Regions from separate parts of the Stenotrophomonas sp. LMG 10879 genome, predicted to be linked through region 1. Evidence: predicted binding sites of a transcription regulator. Region 1 holds the regulator's gene; the other holds the start of a gene.
What was found. The regulator FliA, encoded in region 1, starts transcription of late flagellar genes. The targets are predictions, from matches to a motif close to TAAAGTTTNNCNNNCNNNGGCCGATAA.
Positions count from the first base shown of each region.

Region 2: CR919_RS17400 (methyl-accepting chemotaxis protein) is a predicted target of FliA. The motif match lies at 3,838-3,864, and genes of this name have one in related genera.

Region 1 covers NZ_PEJT01000001.1:171,976-178,952, forward strand. The annotation lists gene motD (flagellar motor protein MotD) at 1-767, opposite strand, end outside; gene CR919_RS00685 (flagellar motor protein) at 769-1,509, opposite strand; gene CR919_RS00690 (chemotaxis protein CheA) at 1,635-3,473, opposite strand; gene CR919_RS00695 (protein phosphatase CheZ) at 3,476-4,081, opposite strand; gene cheY (chemotaxis response regulator CheY) at 4,081-4,473, opposite strand; gene CR919_RS00705 (RNA polymerase sigma factor FliA) at 4,493-5,236, opposite strand; gene CR919_RS00710 (P-loop NTPase) at 5,233-6,120, opposite strand; gene flhF (flagellar biosynthesis protein FlhF) at 6,107-6,977, opposite strand, start outside.
Region 2 covers NZ_PEJT01000012.1:97,037-104,013, reverse strand. The annotation lists gene CR919_RS17410 (hypothetical protein) at 1-871, opposite strand, end outside; gene CR919_RS17405 (glycine zipper 2TM domain-containing protein) at 1,062-1,430, opposite strand; gene CR919_RS17400 (methyl-accepting chemotaxis protein) at 1,585-3,807, opposite strand; gene CR919_RS17395 (hypothetical protein) at 3,973-4,620, opposite strand; gene CR919_RS17390 (hypothetical protein) at 4,906-5,547, opposite strand; gene CR919_RS17385 (hypothetical protein) at 5,999-6,484, opposite strand; gene CR919_RS21290 (hypothetical protein) at 6,484-6,977, opposite strand, start outside.

The DNA of each region.
Region 1 (6,977 bases):
TTCGCTTCGCGCGGGCGGAACTGACCGTAGCCGACCATCGCCAGCCGCGACGGCTGCAGGCCCTGGTCGGCAAACAGATGCACGACGCTGGCCGCGCGCCCGGCCGACAGTTCCCAGTTGGACGGGAAGGTGGCGGTGGCAATCGGCACGTTGTCGGTGTGGCCTTCCACGCGCACGCTGTTGGGCACGTCGCGCAGCACACCGGCCAGGCTGGCCAGGGTGTCGCGCGCGTGCACGTCCAGCGCTGCCGAGCCGGTCGGGAACAGGATGTCGCTGTTGATCTCGACTTCGATCCACAGTTCGGTGCGGCGCACGCTGATCATGCCGCGGTCGATCAGCGGCGCCAGCGCAGCGGTAAGGCGGTCGGCGATGCTGTTGAGCTGGCGCTCGGCACGCGCGATCTGCTCCTGGTTGTGCACCGACACCGGCATGCGCATCTGCGAGGCCATCGCCGGCAGCAGGGTGGGGTCGTGCGATGGTGCGGGTGCGGACGGCCCGATCTTGGTGCCGGACTTGATCACCGACGGGCTGTCCCAGCCGCCGCCCTGCACCTGCTTGTTGCCGACCTGCACCGGATTGATGGTGCGCGGCGCACCACCGAAGGCATCGGTGAGGGCGTCGGCCATGATCCGGTACTTGCCCTCGTTGACCGAGGAGATCGCGTACATGACCACGAAGAAGGCGAGCAGCAGCGTCATCAGGTCGGCATAGGGGATGGCCCATGCTTCGTGGTTGGCGTGCTCTTCGTGGTGCTTGCGGCGGGCCATGTCAGTGCAGGAAGCCGGAGAGGTTGGTTTCGATGTTGCGCGGGTTCTCGCCCTGGGCGATCGAGATCAGGCCTTCGATGACCATTTCACGGTCGCGGCTGGAATGGGCGATCACGCCCTTCAGCTTGGCGGCGATGGGCAGGAACAGCAGGTTGGCCGAGGCGATGCCGTAGATGGTGGCGGTGAACGCCGCTGCGATGCCGTGGCCGAGCTTGCTCGGATCGGCCAGGTTCTTCATCACCGCGATCAGGCCGAGCACGGCGCCGATGATGCCCAGCGTAGGCGCATAGATGCCCATGGCCTCAAATACCTTGGCGCCGGCCTGGTCCTGGTGTTCCTGGCTGCCGAGTTCGATTTCCAGCATGTGCCGGATCGATTCGGGTTCCACACCGTCCACCAGCAGTTGCAGGCCCTTGCGCAGGAACGGATCACGCTGCGCTTCCACCTGCGATTCCAGGCCGAGCAGGCCCTGGCGGCGGGCGATGTTGCTCCATTCCACGATCTGCTGGATCAGTTCGCGACGGTCGCTGTGCGGCGGGCGCACGACCCAGCGCACGATCTTGAACGCATGCTTGAACACCGCCGGCGCGGTATGCAGCAGGATGGCCGCCACGGTACCCACGATCACGATCACAAAGGCGGCAGGCGACCACAACGACGCCAGCCCGGCGCCCTTGAGGATGCTGCCACCGACCAGCGAGGCCAGGGCGAGGAAAAGTCCAATGAGGCTGAGTCTATCCATGGGTCCGGTATCGGCTTGTATGAATGGGACTTGAGACACCGGGAGAATCTGGTGTAACGGAGTTCACAGTTTCCTGTGTCGCCGGGCTGGCCCGGCGCTCTTGCGTGTCGCGTTCAGGAATCGGGTCAGTCGTGTGGGCTGCGCAGTCCGTCCACGTCCAGGATCAGTGCCATGCGACCATCGCCGATCAAGGTTGCACCGGCATAACCGCGCAGGCCGCGCAGGGCTTTCGGCAGCGGCTTGATGACCACTTCCTCGCGCCCGCGCACCTGGTCCACCACCAGCCCGAAGCGCGCTTCACCGGCCTGCAGCACGACGATGGTCAGCAGCGGCGAGGCGGCCGGCGTCACATCCAGCCATTGCCGCAGGTCGACCAGCGCCAGCGTGTGCGAGCGACGGTCCAGCACGGCGCGGCCATCGAACCAGCCCAGCGAGGTGCGCGGTGCATGCAGCACTTCCATCACGCGGGCCAGTGGCAGGGCGTAGACGTCTTCGCCGGCCTGCACCAGCAGGGTCGGCAGGATCGCCAGGGTCAACGGCACACGGATCATGAAGCGGCTGCCGCGGCCCAGTTCCGACTGGATCTGAATCTGCCCGCTCAGCTCGCGGATGCGCGACTGCACCACGTCCATGCCGACGCCGCGGCCGGAAATGTCGGTGACCTGCTGCTTGGTCGAGAAGCCCGGCAGGAACACCAGGTGCAGGCATTCCTCGCTGCTCAGGCGGGCGGCGGCTTCCGGATCGATCAGGCCCTTTTCGCGTGCCTTGGCGCGCAGCTTTTCCGGATCGATGCCGGCACCGTCGTCCTGCACTTCGATGCTGACGTAGTCGCCTTCCTGCTGCGCCGACAGGCGCACGTGGCCCATCCGCGGCTTGCCCTGCGCTTCGCGCAGATCAGGCATTTCCACGCCATGGTCGATGGCGTTGCGGACCAGGTGCACCAGCGGGTCGGCCAGCGCTTCGACCAGGTTGCGGTCGAGCTCGGTCTCCGCGCCGATCAGTTCCAGGTCCACTTCCTTCTTCAGCGAACGCGCAACGTCGCGCGCCACCTTCGGGAAGCGCGAGAACACCTTGCCGACCGGCTGCATGCGGGTGCGCATCACTGCCGACTGCAGGCGCGCGGTGGCGATATCCAGCGTCGACACGGCACGGTCCAGCTCTTCATCGCGCAGGCGTGTGCGCAGCGTCTTCAACCGGTTTCGTGACAGCACCAGTTCGCCGATCAGGTTGACGATGGCGTCCAGGCGCTTGGTATCCACGCGCACGGTGTGTTCGGCTTCGGCGACGGGCTTGTTGGGCGCCGGCTTGGCAGCGGGTGCGGCCGGCGCGGGCGCCGGTCGTGGTGCCGGTGCGGCAGCAATCGCGGCGATGGCGTTGCTGCCCGGGGCGGCACCGCCATGCAGCTGGTCGAGCAGCGCCTCGAACTCGTCTTCGCTGATCATGTCGTCGGCCTTCTTCGCCGCCGCCACGGGTGCTGGCGCCTTGCCGCCGTGCAGCTGGTCGAGCAGGGCTTCGAACTCGTCGTCGGTGATCAGGTCACCACCGCCGGCACCCGGCGTGGCGGCCGAGGGCGCAACCGCGCCACCGCCATGCACGTCGAACTGGGCGACCAGTTCGGGCGGGGCAAAGCCGGGCTCGGTACCCGAGGACACCGCGTCAAGCATCGACTGCAGGTAGTCCAGTGATTGCTGGGCGGCATCGAAGTGATGTGCCTGCAGTACGGCCTGGCCGGCACGCGCGGCGCCCAGCGCCTCTTCGGCGGCGTGGCACAGTTCGACCATCGCGGTGATGCCGAGGAAACCTGCGCCGCCTTTCAGCGTGTGGTAGCCACGGAACACCGCGTTGAGCTGTTCATTGTCCTGCGGTGCCTGTTCCAGCGACACCAGCTGTTCGCCGAGGCGATCCAGGATTTCCTGGGCCTCGATGATGAAATCGGCAGTGATGTCGTCGGCTACCGCGCCCATGGTTACAGCCCCAGATCCGACAACAGGTCGTCGGCGTCGTTCTGCGAGACCGCATGGCGGTCCAGCCCTTTCAGTGCCGGCCCGGCCAGTTCCGGGTCGGTGCGATGCTGTTCCGGCGGCAGGCCGAGCGCGCCGAAGCCTTCGTGCACGCGGCGGACGATGCCCACCACGCGGCGGATGATCTGTCCGGTCAGGTCCTGGTAGCTCTGGGTCAGGGCGATCTCGGTGAGGTTGTGGCGGATGCGGTCCAGCTGCACGTCCTGGCCCGGCTGCAGGCCATCGGCGCGCAGCTGTTCGGTCAGGTTGCGGCACTCTTCGGCCAGGTCCAGGGTGCGGTGGGTGGCCTGTTCGGTCATCGCCACCACGTGGTCCAGGCGCGCGCAGGCGTCGTCCAGCTCGCCGGCTTCATCGGGCACGGTCGGCAGTTCGCCCAGTGCCTGGCCCAGTTCGCGGGCCAGCCGCGAAAGGCCGCTCATCATCGGCTGGGTGCGCAGCGCCACCAGGCCGTCGATGCGCTGGCGCCAGGCCGCCTCGTCGCCGGATTCCAATGCATCCAGGGCTTCCTGCAGGCGCAGGGCGAGGGCGCTCTTGTCGACCGTGGTGTCCATCAAGCGCTGGCCGCCAGGCGTTCGAAGATCTTGCCGAGCTTCTCTTCCAGCGTCTGTGCGGTGAACGGCTTGATGATGTATCCGTTCACGCCGTTCTGCGCCGCTTCGATGATCTGCTCGCGCTTGGCTTCGGCGGTCACCATCAGCACCGGCAGGGTCTTCAGCTTGGCATCGGCACGGATCGCCTTCAGCAGTTCGATGCCGGTCATCACCGGCATGTTCCAGTCGGTCACCACGAAGTCGAACGGCTGGCTCTGCAGCAACGACAGCGCGGCATGCCCGTCCTCGGCTTCGGCGGTATTGGTGAAGCCCAGATCGCCCAGCAGGTTCTTGACGATACGACGCATGGTCGAGAAATCGTCGACGATCAGGATGCGCATGTTCTTGTTCAAAGCAGAGTTCCTTTGTTGATCAGCTCTCGAGGCCGGCGTCGGCCGCCTCGAAAATCTTCAGTCGGCCACGCAGGCGCAGAACCGCCTGGCCGTGGATCTGGCAGACCCGCGACTCGCTCACGCCGAGCACTGCGCCGATCTCTTTCAGGTTCAGTTCCTGCTCGTAGTAGAGCGACAGCACCAGCTGTTCGCGCTCGGGCAGGTGGCCGATGGCATTGCCCAGCTCGCGGCCGAACTCGCCGCGTTCCAGCACCTGCTGCGGGGTCGGGCCGCCCTGGGCGACGGTGTCCAGCTCGCCCTGGTCTTCGATGCGTGATTCCAGGCTCAGCACCTGCCCGCGCGAGGCGTCTTCCATCAGGCGCAGGTACTCGGGCAACGGCATCTCCATCGCGGCGGCCACTTCGGTGGCGCTGGCGGCGCGGCCGGTGCTCTGCTCCAGGCGGCGGATGGTGGCAGCGGCGTCGCGGGCACGGCGGTGCACCGAACGCGGCACCCAGTCGCCACGACGGATCTCATCGATCATCGAACCGCGGATGCGGATCGAGGCGTAGGTCTCGAACGAGGCACCCTGGTCGGCGTCGTAGCTGCGCGACGCTTCGATCAGGCCCATCATGCCGGCCTGGATCAGGTCGTCCACTTCAACGCTGGCCGGCAGGCGTGCGGCCAGGTGGTGGGCGATGCGCCGCACCAGGTCCGAGTGCTGGGCGATTACTTCATTGGCCGCCGTGCGCTGGACCTCTCTGTACTGGGCGGCGCCTTTCATGCGGCCACCCCACGCTGCTTGATGATGCGTTCGAGGAAGAACTCGACGCCACCGCGCGGCTCGGTCGGTGCCTGCCAGCGAGCGGTGCGGCGGGCGATCTCGGTGATCGCCAGTGCCGACGGGCTGGACGGATAGGCCTTCACCACCGGCTGCTGGCGCTGCACCGACAGGCGCAGCCAGTCGTCCTGCGGCACGCAGCCGAGGTAGTTCAGCGAGACATCGGCGAGGAATTTCTCGCAGACGCGGGTCAGCTTCTCGTACAGCACGCGGCCTTCGTTGGGGTCGCGCACCATGTTGGCCACCACCTGGATGCGGTCCACGCCACGCTCGCGCGACAGCACCTTGATCAGGGCATAGGCGTCGGTGATCGAGGCCGGTTCGTCGCAGACCACCACCACGGTGTCCTGCGCGGCCTGGCAGAAGGTCAGCACGCCATCGGTGATGCCGGCGGCGGTGTCCACCACCATGATGTCCAGCTCGCGCTCCAGTTCGGAGAACACGTTGACCAGGCCCACATGCTCGGCCGGGGCCAGCTCGGCCATGTGCCGGCGGCCGGACGCGGCCGGCACCACCAGCACGCCGTTCGGGCCTTCGATGATCACGTCATCCAGGCTGCAACGCCCAGCGACCAGGTCGGCCAGGGTATTGGTGGGGCTCAGGCCGAGGATCACGTCGATGTTGGCCAGGCCGAGGTCGGCATCCAGCAACAGGGTGCGTTTGCCCATGCCGGCAAGCGCCACGGCCAGGTTGGCCGACACGTTGGTCTTGCCGACGCCGCCCTTGCCGCCGGTCACGGCAATCGTGCGCACAGGGCCGAGCGGCTCGCTGCGGGTCGCCGTCAGCGGGAAGGTGGTGGTCAGCTTGGCGTACTCACGCGACGGCATGGTTCAACTCCGGGTTGCAGGGCATATCGGCCGCGCGGCGCAAATCTTCAAGGCGAAGTACAAGATTGGCTGCACTGGCCCGGTGCAGGTCGTCCGGGACGTCCTGGCCATCGGTCACCCAGGTGATCGGCAGCTTGTGGTCCACCGCCACCGACAGGGCGTTGCCGAAGCGGCCGGTCTCGTCCAGCTTGCTCAGCACCAGGCCCTGCAGGTTGGCCGCGCCGAAGCGGCGCACCACCTCGTCCATGTCGCCGAAGCTGGTGTTGGCCGGCAGCACCAGCAGGGTGCGGACCTGGCGGGCAGCGCGCAGCCACTGCAGCTGGGCGGCCAGTGCGCGGTCGCGCGGGCCCAGGCCGGCGGTGTCGATCAGCACCAGCTTGTAGTCCTTCAGGCGCTCCAGCAGCTGGTCCAGATCGGTGCCGCTGTTGGCCTCGTGCACCGCGATGCCGAGCTGGCGGCCATAGCCGTACAGCTGTTCACGGGCGCCGATGCGCATCGTATCGGTGGTGACCAGGGCGACGTCGCGGGCGGCATGGGCTTCGGCGAAGCGCGAGGCCAGCTTGGCGATGGTGGTGGTCTTGCCGGCACCGGTCGGGCCGACCAGAGCGATCACGCCGCCTTCCTCCATCGGGTCGACCGGGGCGATCGGCAGCTTGCGCGAGATCAGCCCCAGCATCAGGCCGCGGCCACGATGCGCTTCGGTTTCCAGCGGAATCTGCATGGCCACGTCGCGGGCGATGCCAGCGTCGAAGCCGTACTCGTCCATCAGGTCCAGCGCGGTGGCGCGTACCGGGCAGCCGCGCAGGCGCTCATCGGTGAAGCGGTTCATTTCGCGCTCGATCACCTGGCGCATGCCG
Region 2 (6,977 bases), on a different contig from region 1:
TGCCGTGGTCCACCGCTTCTTCGGTCATCACGCTGTAGCGGTTGAACAGCGAGAACTTCATCGAGCCGTACACCTGCAGGGCAGCGAGCACCATCGCCAGCATTACCGCCGATATATAGATCACGGTGAACGAGCGGCCGCGCAGGTTGCTCTGCAGGGTCCACTGCATGGTCTGCAGCAGGCGCAGCATCGGTACCCGCTGCAGACCCGCCAGCACCGACTGCAGCCGCTTCTCCTGCCGTGCGGTGTCCAGGCCCCGCGCGTGGCGCCGCGCGATCGACTTCTCCAGCAGCATCGGCACCATCGCCAGCCCAAGCAGGCCAACCATCAGTACTGCGACAATCGCCAGCGTGATGCGATCGACATCGCCGAAGGCGGCACCGATGGCCATCGCCACGCCGAGCGAGACGATCGCCACCACCAGCGTGCCGGCCAGGGTCTGCACGCACAGCAGCGTGCTCGAGAACAGCATGGTGGCAAGCCGGTCCGCACGTTCGATGGTGCCGTCGAGCCCGCCGTCGCGTTGCTTCAGGAACGCGCGTGAGAACGGCCCCAGCATCGTCAGTCGATCCCAGTCGATGCCGTTGGGGAAGTGCGATTTCAGACCGATCAGGCCGATCCAGTAGCCGCGCACCGCCAGGTGGATGATCAAGGCCACCGCCAGCACGTAGCACATGCCCACGCCGATGCTGAAGGCGAACCACAGCGCCTGGAAATAGACCCCTTCGGTATGCAGGCTGCTGCGCGCCCACGCGTCGAACAGATAGCCCGGCACGGCCAGCAGTGCGAAGGCGAGCAGGCCGGAAATGAACAGCTCCAGCTCGTCGGTGCGGTCGCGCACGCGGGAGTAGCTGGCTGTCGTGCGAGGCACTGCATCGGCAACATCGGACGGTTCCCGTCGGTCTACAGCACTCGACTCGTTCACTGGCGATTCATCCCTGGAGGTCGGCGCAGTATAGGCATGCGCCCTGCTTCACGGAACGGGACCGGAAACGAAGAACGCCGGCACAGGGCCGGCGTTCGGGGTACAGCAGTGTGGAAGGGGTTATCGCGTGGACGGATCAGCGGTAGACGCGCTCACAACGGCGCTCGACCACACGGTCGCCGGTCTTCTGCTGGTGGTTGCCCTGGATCTGCCGGCCGGCCGCGCCGCCCGCTACGGCACCGGCAACCGTCGCCAGTTTCTTGCCGTTGCCGCCGCCTACCTGGTTGCCCAGCAGGCCACCGACCACGGCGCCCGTAGCGGTGCCGGTGATGCGGTTGGGATCGCGGGTATTGCGCTGCACTTCCACGTTCTTGCAGACCACGCGGCTGCCATCGTTGAACTTGCGGCCTTCATCACGCGGGCCGTAATTCTGTGCGCCAGCAACGGACGACGCCGTCAGCAGGGTGCCCAGCACCATCAATCGGGTCGAGGTCTTCATGGCCATCTCCTGTGCTCCGGTATGGCGCAAGTGTCTGCCTGCGGGTGGCAACTGCAGGTGAAATCCGCGTCTGCGGGGGTTGAGCGGCCACCATCGGTTCAGGAAACAAAAATGCGCCCATCGCGACCAGCATCGCGATGGGCGCCGTCTCCCACCCGGCTTAGAACTCTTCCCACCCACCCGTGTTGGCAGCGAGCGACGGCGCGATGCGCGGCGGCACGCCGGTCACGCGACGCACCGGCGGCACGCTTGCAGCGACCGCTGCCAACATCGGCCGGACCGCTGCCGCCGCCACCGAAGCCCCGGTGCGGAACACCGACACCGCCTCGGCCAGCAGGTTGGCCTGTTCCTCCATCGAACGTGCTGCCGCGCTGGCCTCTTCCACCAGCGCAGCATTCTGCTGGGTGGTTTCGTCCATCTGCATCACGGTCTGGTTGACCTGCTCGATACCCGAGCTCTGCTCCTGCGAGGCCGCCGAGATCTCGGCCATGATGTCGGTCACCCGCTGCACCGACGCGACGATCTCGCCCATCGTCGTGCCCGCCTGACGCACCAGCGCCGAGCCGTCGGATACCTTGCCCACCGACTCTTCGATCAGGCCCTTGATCTCCTTGGCCGCACCCGCCGAGCGCTGAGCCAGCGTGCGCACCTCGCTGGCCACCACGGCAAAGCCCCTGCCCTGCTCACCCGCGCGCGCCGCTTCCACCGCGGCGTTGAGCGCCAGGATGTTGGTCTGGAAGGCGATGCCATCAATCACACTGATGATCTCGGCGATCTTCTTCGACGACGCTTCGATGGCCGTCATGGTGGTCACCACCTGGCCGACCACCTCGCCGCCCTGCGAGGCCACCCCATGTGCACCGATGGCCAACTGGTTGGCCTGGCGCGCGTGTTCGGCGTTCTGTTTCACCGTGGAGGTCAGTTCCTCCATCGACGCTGCCGTCTCTTCCAGATTGGCCGCCTGCTGCTCGGTACGCCGCGACAGATCGGTATTGCCCGAGGCGATTTCCCCCGCCGCCAGATTGATGCTGGATGCACTGGCCTGGATGCGGCCGACGATCTGGGTCAGCTGTTCGACGGTGGCATTGCAGTCGTCGCGCATGCGCGCGAAGACACCGTGGAAATCGCCCTGCATGCGTACGGTCAAATCGCCGCGCGAGATGGCCTGCAGCAGGCTAGACACCTGCACCAGGTTCCCATCGGTGGTCTGCATCAACCGGTTGAGGCCGGTCACCATCTCGCCGAAATCATGCTCGAAGCGAGTTTCGTCGCCACGCAGGCTGAAGTCACCGGCGGCAGCAGCTGTTGCCAGCCGGCGGATCTCGCCGTTGATGGCCGACAGGCTGGACTTGGTCTCGTCCATGGCCTGGGTGATCGCCGCTTTTTCGCCCGGCAGGCGATCCATGTCCACCGACAGGTCGCCGCGTGCGTAGTGCTTCATCACTTCGATCAGGCGGTTCTGTACCTGCACGTGCGAACCCACCAGTGCGTTGGTGTCATGCACCATCCGCCCGTAGTCGCCTGGGAAGGCGCTCTCGTCCATGCGATAGCCCAGGCTGCCGTCATCATGCTGCCGCGCCATCTCGCCCTGCGCCGCCATCACCGCCTGCAACTGCCCCTGCATGCGCTGCATGGACTTCAGCAACTGGGTCACCTCGTCATTGCCCGAGGCATCGATGACGTTGTCCAGGCGACCGTTGGCGATGCCATCGGCCAGCTTCACCGCACCCGCCAAGGGGCGGGTCAGGCTGCGGGTGATCGCCCACGCAGCCAGTGCACCGAGGATCAGGCTGAGCACACCGAAGGCGATGGACAGGGTTCCCGTCCACGCTTCCGTGGCGCGGTATTCCTCACGGCTGCGTTCGGTCAAGGCCTCCTGGTGCCGCAGCAGGCTGGAGATCGCTCCGTTCCAGGCCGTGGCCAGACCGTGCTCGGCCAGCAGCTCGGTGGCTGCACCATCGTAGTCGCCCGCCTTCATCCGCTCGTGCAGTTGCTGGGTGGAGACGTCGGTAGCCTTGCGTGCCGCCGCGATCTGCGCCACCAGCGTATCGCCGGTGGCATCGCGGGGAATCTTGACGTACTTGTCCCAGATGCCGTCGTAGGTGCGACTCAGTTCCTGCGCCCGCTGGTAATCCTTGTCGAACTCCTCGCCGCGCTTGATCACCATCAGGCGACGATGCATCAGCACCGCGTTGTTGGTATCAAGCATGTCGTTCAACAACCGCATCTTGACCATGTTCACGCCCACCACTTTCTCGAACTGGGCGGACTTCAGATGGTTTCCGTACAACACCAGGCCGACGATGGCCATGATGAACAGCAACAGCAGACCGAAGCCGGCAGAAAGCCGGGATCCCACACGGAGGTTGCGTAAGGCGAGCATCTCAATTCCCTTGATCGTGGCCCTATATCGGTGGCGGCACGACCCGAGGAAACTTTAAGCACATTTATTGAAACAACGTTGTATCAACATAAATGCGTTCAAGCAGAATCCCCGCCTGAGGACGTCCTTCCCTTCCCACGGTCCAGTCAGGTCCGTGGTGGGGAATCAGCCACGCAAGCCGAGAACAGTATGGCGGGTAAAGAACCGCATTTTTCCCTCGACCGTGAAATCGGCACGTCTGATTTCGACCAGCAGTTGCTCGCGCTGTGCTTCGTCCAACGTGCAAGGCTCCAGAACATTGGCATCCAGCACCTTACCCGGTGGCGTCAGACGTAGCTCGACAATGCAGACGTTGCCGTCCGCTGGAACACCCGCCGGCCACGCCGTCATCGCGATCGCACGCAGCTCCTCCTCGTACGCCTCCCTCTCCGCATATTCGAGATCCGGGTCGGGCCGGTTCGCTGGCAGATGCACTGAAGACTGCATGGGGGTCTCCTTCGGCATCGAACGAACCGCCAGATTGATAAGGGTGTTCTGTGAGGCCGTTACAGCCAAGGCGATCACCAGAGCGGTATAGCTGACACCACCGGCCTTCTGCAGTTCCGCGTGCCGCCTGTGCGCGCCTCCATGCCCAGCAATAACCTTGCGAACAATCCTCCGGCAATGAGACAGATACAGGGAATTCGCCAGGATTCCAGCAAGCACGCGGCAGACCACGAAGCCGACTGCCGCCAACCATGGCAGACCCATCAAGGTGAACGTGGTCATCGCCAAAGGCGGAACGATGAACCAGATCGTGCCCCATACAGGCATGCGTCGAAAGAAGAACCACAATGATGAAAACAGGAATGCCGGCCAATGCCATCGTCTCGGCGCCCTGCCGGCAGCGTCGTCCAGCCTCCATAACCGGCAATAGGTAGAGAACCGGTCCCCAACCACAGTCGCCAGTGCACTCTTTTCACATGGTTCGTGGGCGACCGAGACAGACTCTCGCTCCGCCCCCCCCGGCTCTACCGAAAGTGGGCTCGATCTTCATCTGCACTGATTCTTCATCCAAAAACAAGACACATTGATAATCGCTCGAAAGGCTGCAGAAGGTCAGCGAGCTTCCGGCACTTGGGTTTTCGGCGCGTAGACGACACTGAGGTAGTACTGCTGACCGCGAGCCTCGGAGACAATCGTCTCAGTGAGGGTGATCGTCGTATCACCACTCACCCATTCGGTCAGCAGCACCGCAGGCTTGTCGCGCGGACGCGCAGACGTCTCGCTCACCCTTTCAGGCCGGCCATGCCGTTCTGCCAGCACCTTCTTGACCCGGTTGTACCTGAACTCCGCACCTTTACCAGCCTTGATCTGCTCGTTGGTTACCGTCGCGGCGCGAGCGAGATAGATAGCGCTCAGCGGCCCCTCGATTCCGCGAAGACCGAAGAACGCCACGAAGGAGATTCCGTCGATGGTGTAATCCTCGATGTAAGGGCCGCAGGCTCTCGCGTATCGCTTCAGTTCCGGCTCTTCCTGCTGTTCCTCGGGGCAGGCTCGCGTAGCCAAGCGCTCGCCCAGTGCTTCTTTCAGCCGGGCCTGGGTTGCGCCCCAGGCGACGCCCTCGAAGCCGGATTCGGCAGCCAGCGCGGGATGTGGAGTGAGTGCCAGACTCGCTATGGCGATAGTTGTCGCCAACGTCAAGTTACTGCAGAAAGCACGCCGAGCATGGCCGCGATGGTTGAGCGCGTTACTGGACACTTGAACCCTCCACTGGCAAACAATTCAGACACACCCTTTGACATACATCATTGAAAGCACTTGATCAGCAGATTCAGGATTCCCCTCAACATACCTGGAGAACGCCATAGACAAATATGTGGAAAAATCTTCATCACTGACAATAACCACGTCGGGTTCGCACAGAATTCCATATGAAAACCCTACGCTACAGAAGTGATCATCCGCGCAAAAGCTGTTCAAATTCTGGAAACTACAGTCAACATCATCAGGCCAAAATCCACAACGTTTCGTCAGACACTTCAGCATCTGCACGAACACACCAGCCCATAGATCCAATCCAAACATGTAAATACGACCCAATCAGGATCATTCCGATCCGCCCACAACCCGAACAATTGATCACTCACGACTGCATTCAACCCACTTTACTGCCACCTGGCAGGAAAGCGCTCAGGCAAGCAGAATTCAGCTACTCACATCTATGCAAGCGACTCCGAACTACTTCGAGCCCTGGTAAAGACGCAATGGCATCTTCATCGAGGGCATGAAAACCATCATCCCATCGATATATTATTCCACTACCCCAAAAAACCATCACAAGCCGAAGCAGAAGAATTTCATCCAAATCGTTACCGCCATCATCCAACTCAAAAACAAGCAGCAGCTCACCAGACCCCTTTATCAGCGGAAAGACCCCTTGACCTTTTAAATACTCCTCGAGAGGAGCGCCCCGCAATATTTCAACCCTGATCCAAGGCGCGTCCCCTTGCACCAAACTCCACTCGCTATTAATTTCCCACTTATTAACTTTAAGATCAAGAAAACTACATTCATCAAGACTCTCATCATCCTGAAAGTAGGACACGGGAAAATCACCCCATGCCTGGTCAATCAAGAACTTTCTCTCGGGCAACTTCATGCCACCCTTCAAAACAACAATAAATTTGGTTCCCATCACATATTTCCTGTTTCTTGCAGGCGCCTTAGCCCCTTCTCAGCGTTTCTGACAAGCTGATCCCTTGCAGATTTTGGCAATCGCCTGAACGCCTTGTCTATCTGAGGAGCCAAGGGCAATGATAGATCCGGACGGAAGTCTACGAACGAGTCCTTTCCGCCTCCTGACTGGATCTGAAGCTTACCATTCGGCTCGATATCGACCCGAAGCATCCTTTTACGACCATTTATGACAGCCTCTACAGGCTGACCGATCGTTTCGCTGGCCTTGATTGTTCCACTATTGGTGGAGACGGAAACACTATCGCTTCTAGGAGACTCCCCCACGCGCCTTCTGCTCGAAGCGCTGCTCTTCTGGCCGCCCTCACCAACCGGGTTAATTCCCAAGCGGCCCGTCACAGGCAGCAAACCCGTCTTTCCCGCAGCCGTTGCCCCGGCAATCAGCGCGATGTTCCCCGCAGTCATGGTGAGCGCATATCGATCATCGTCGCTCA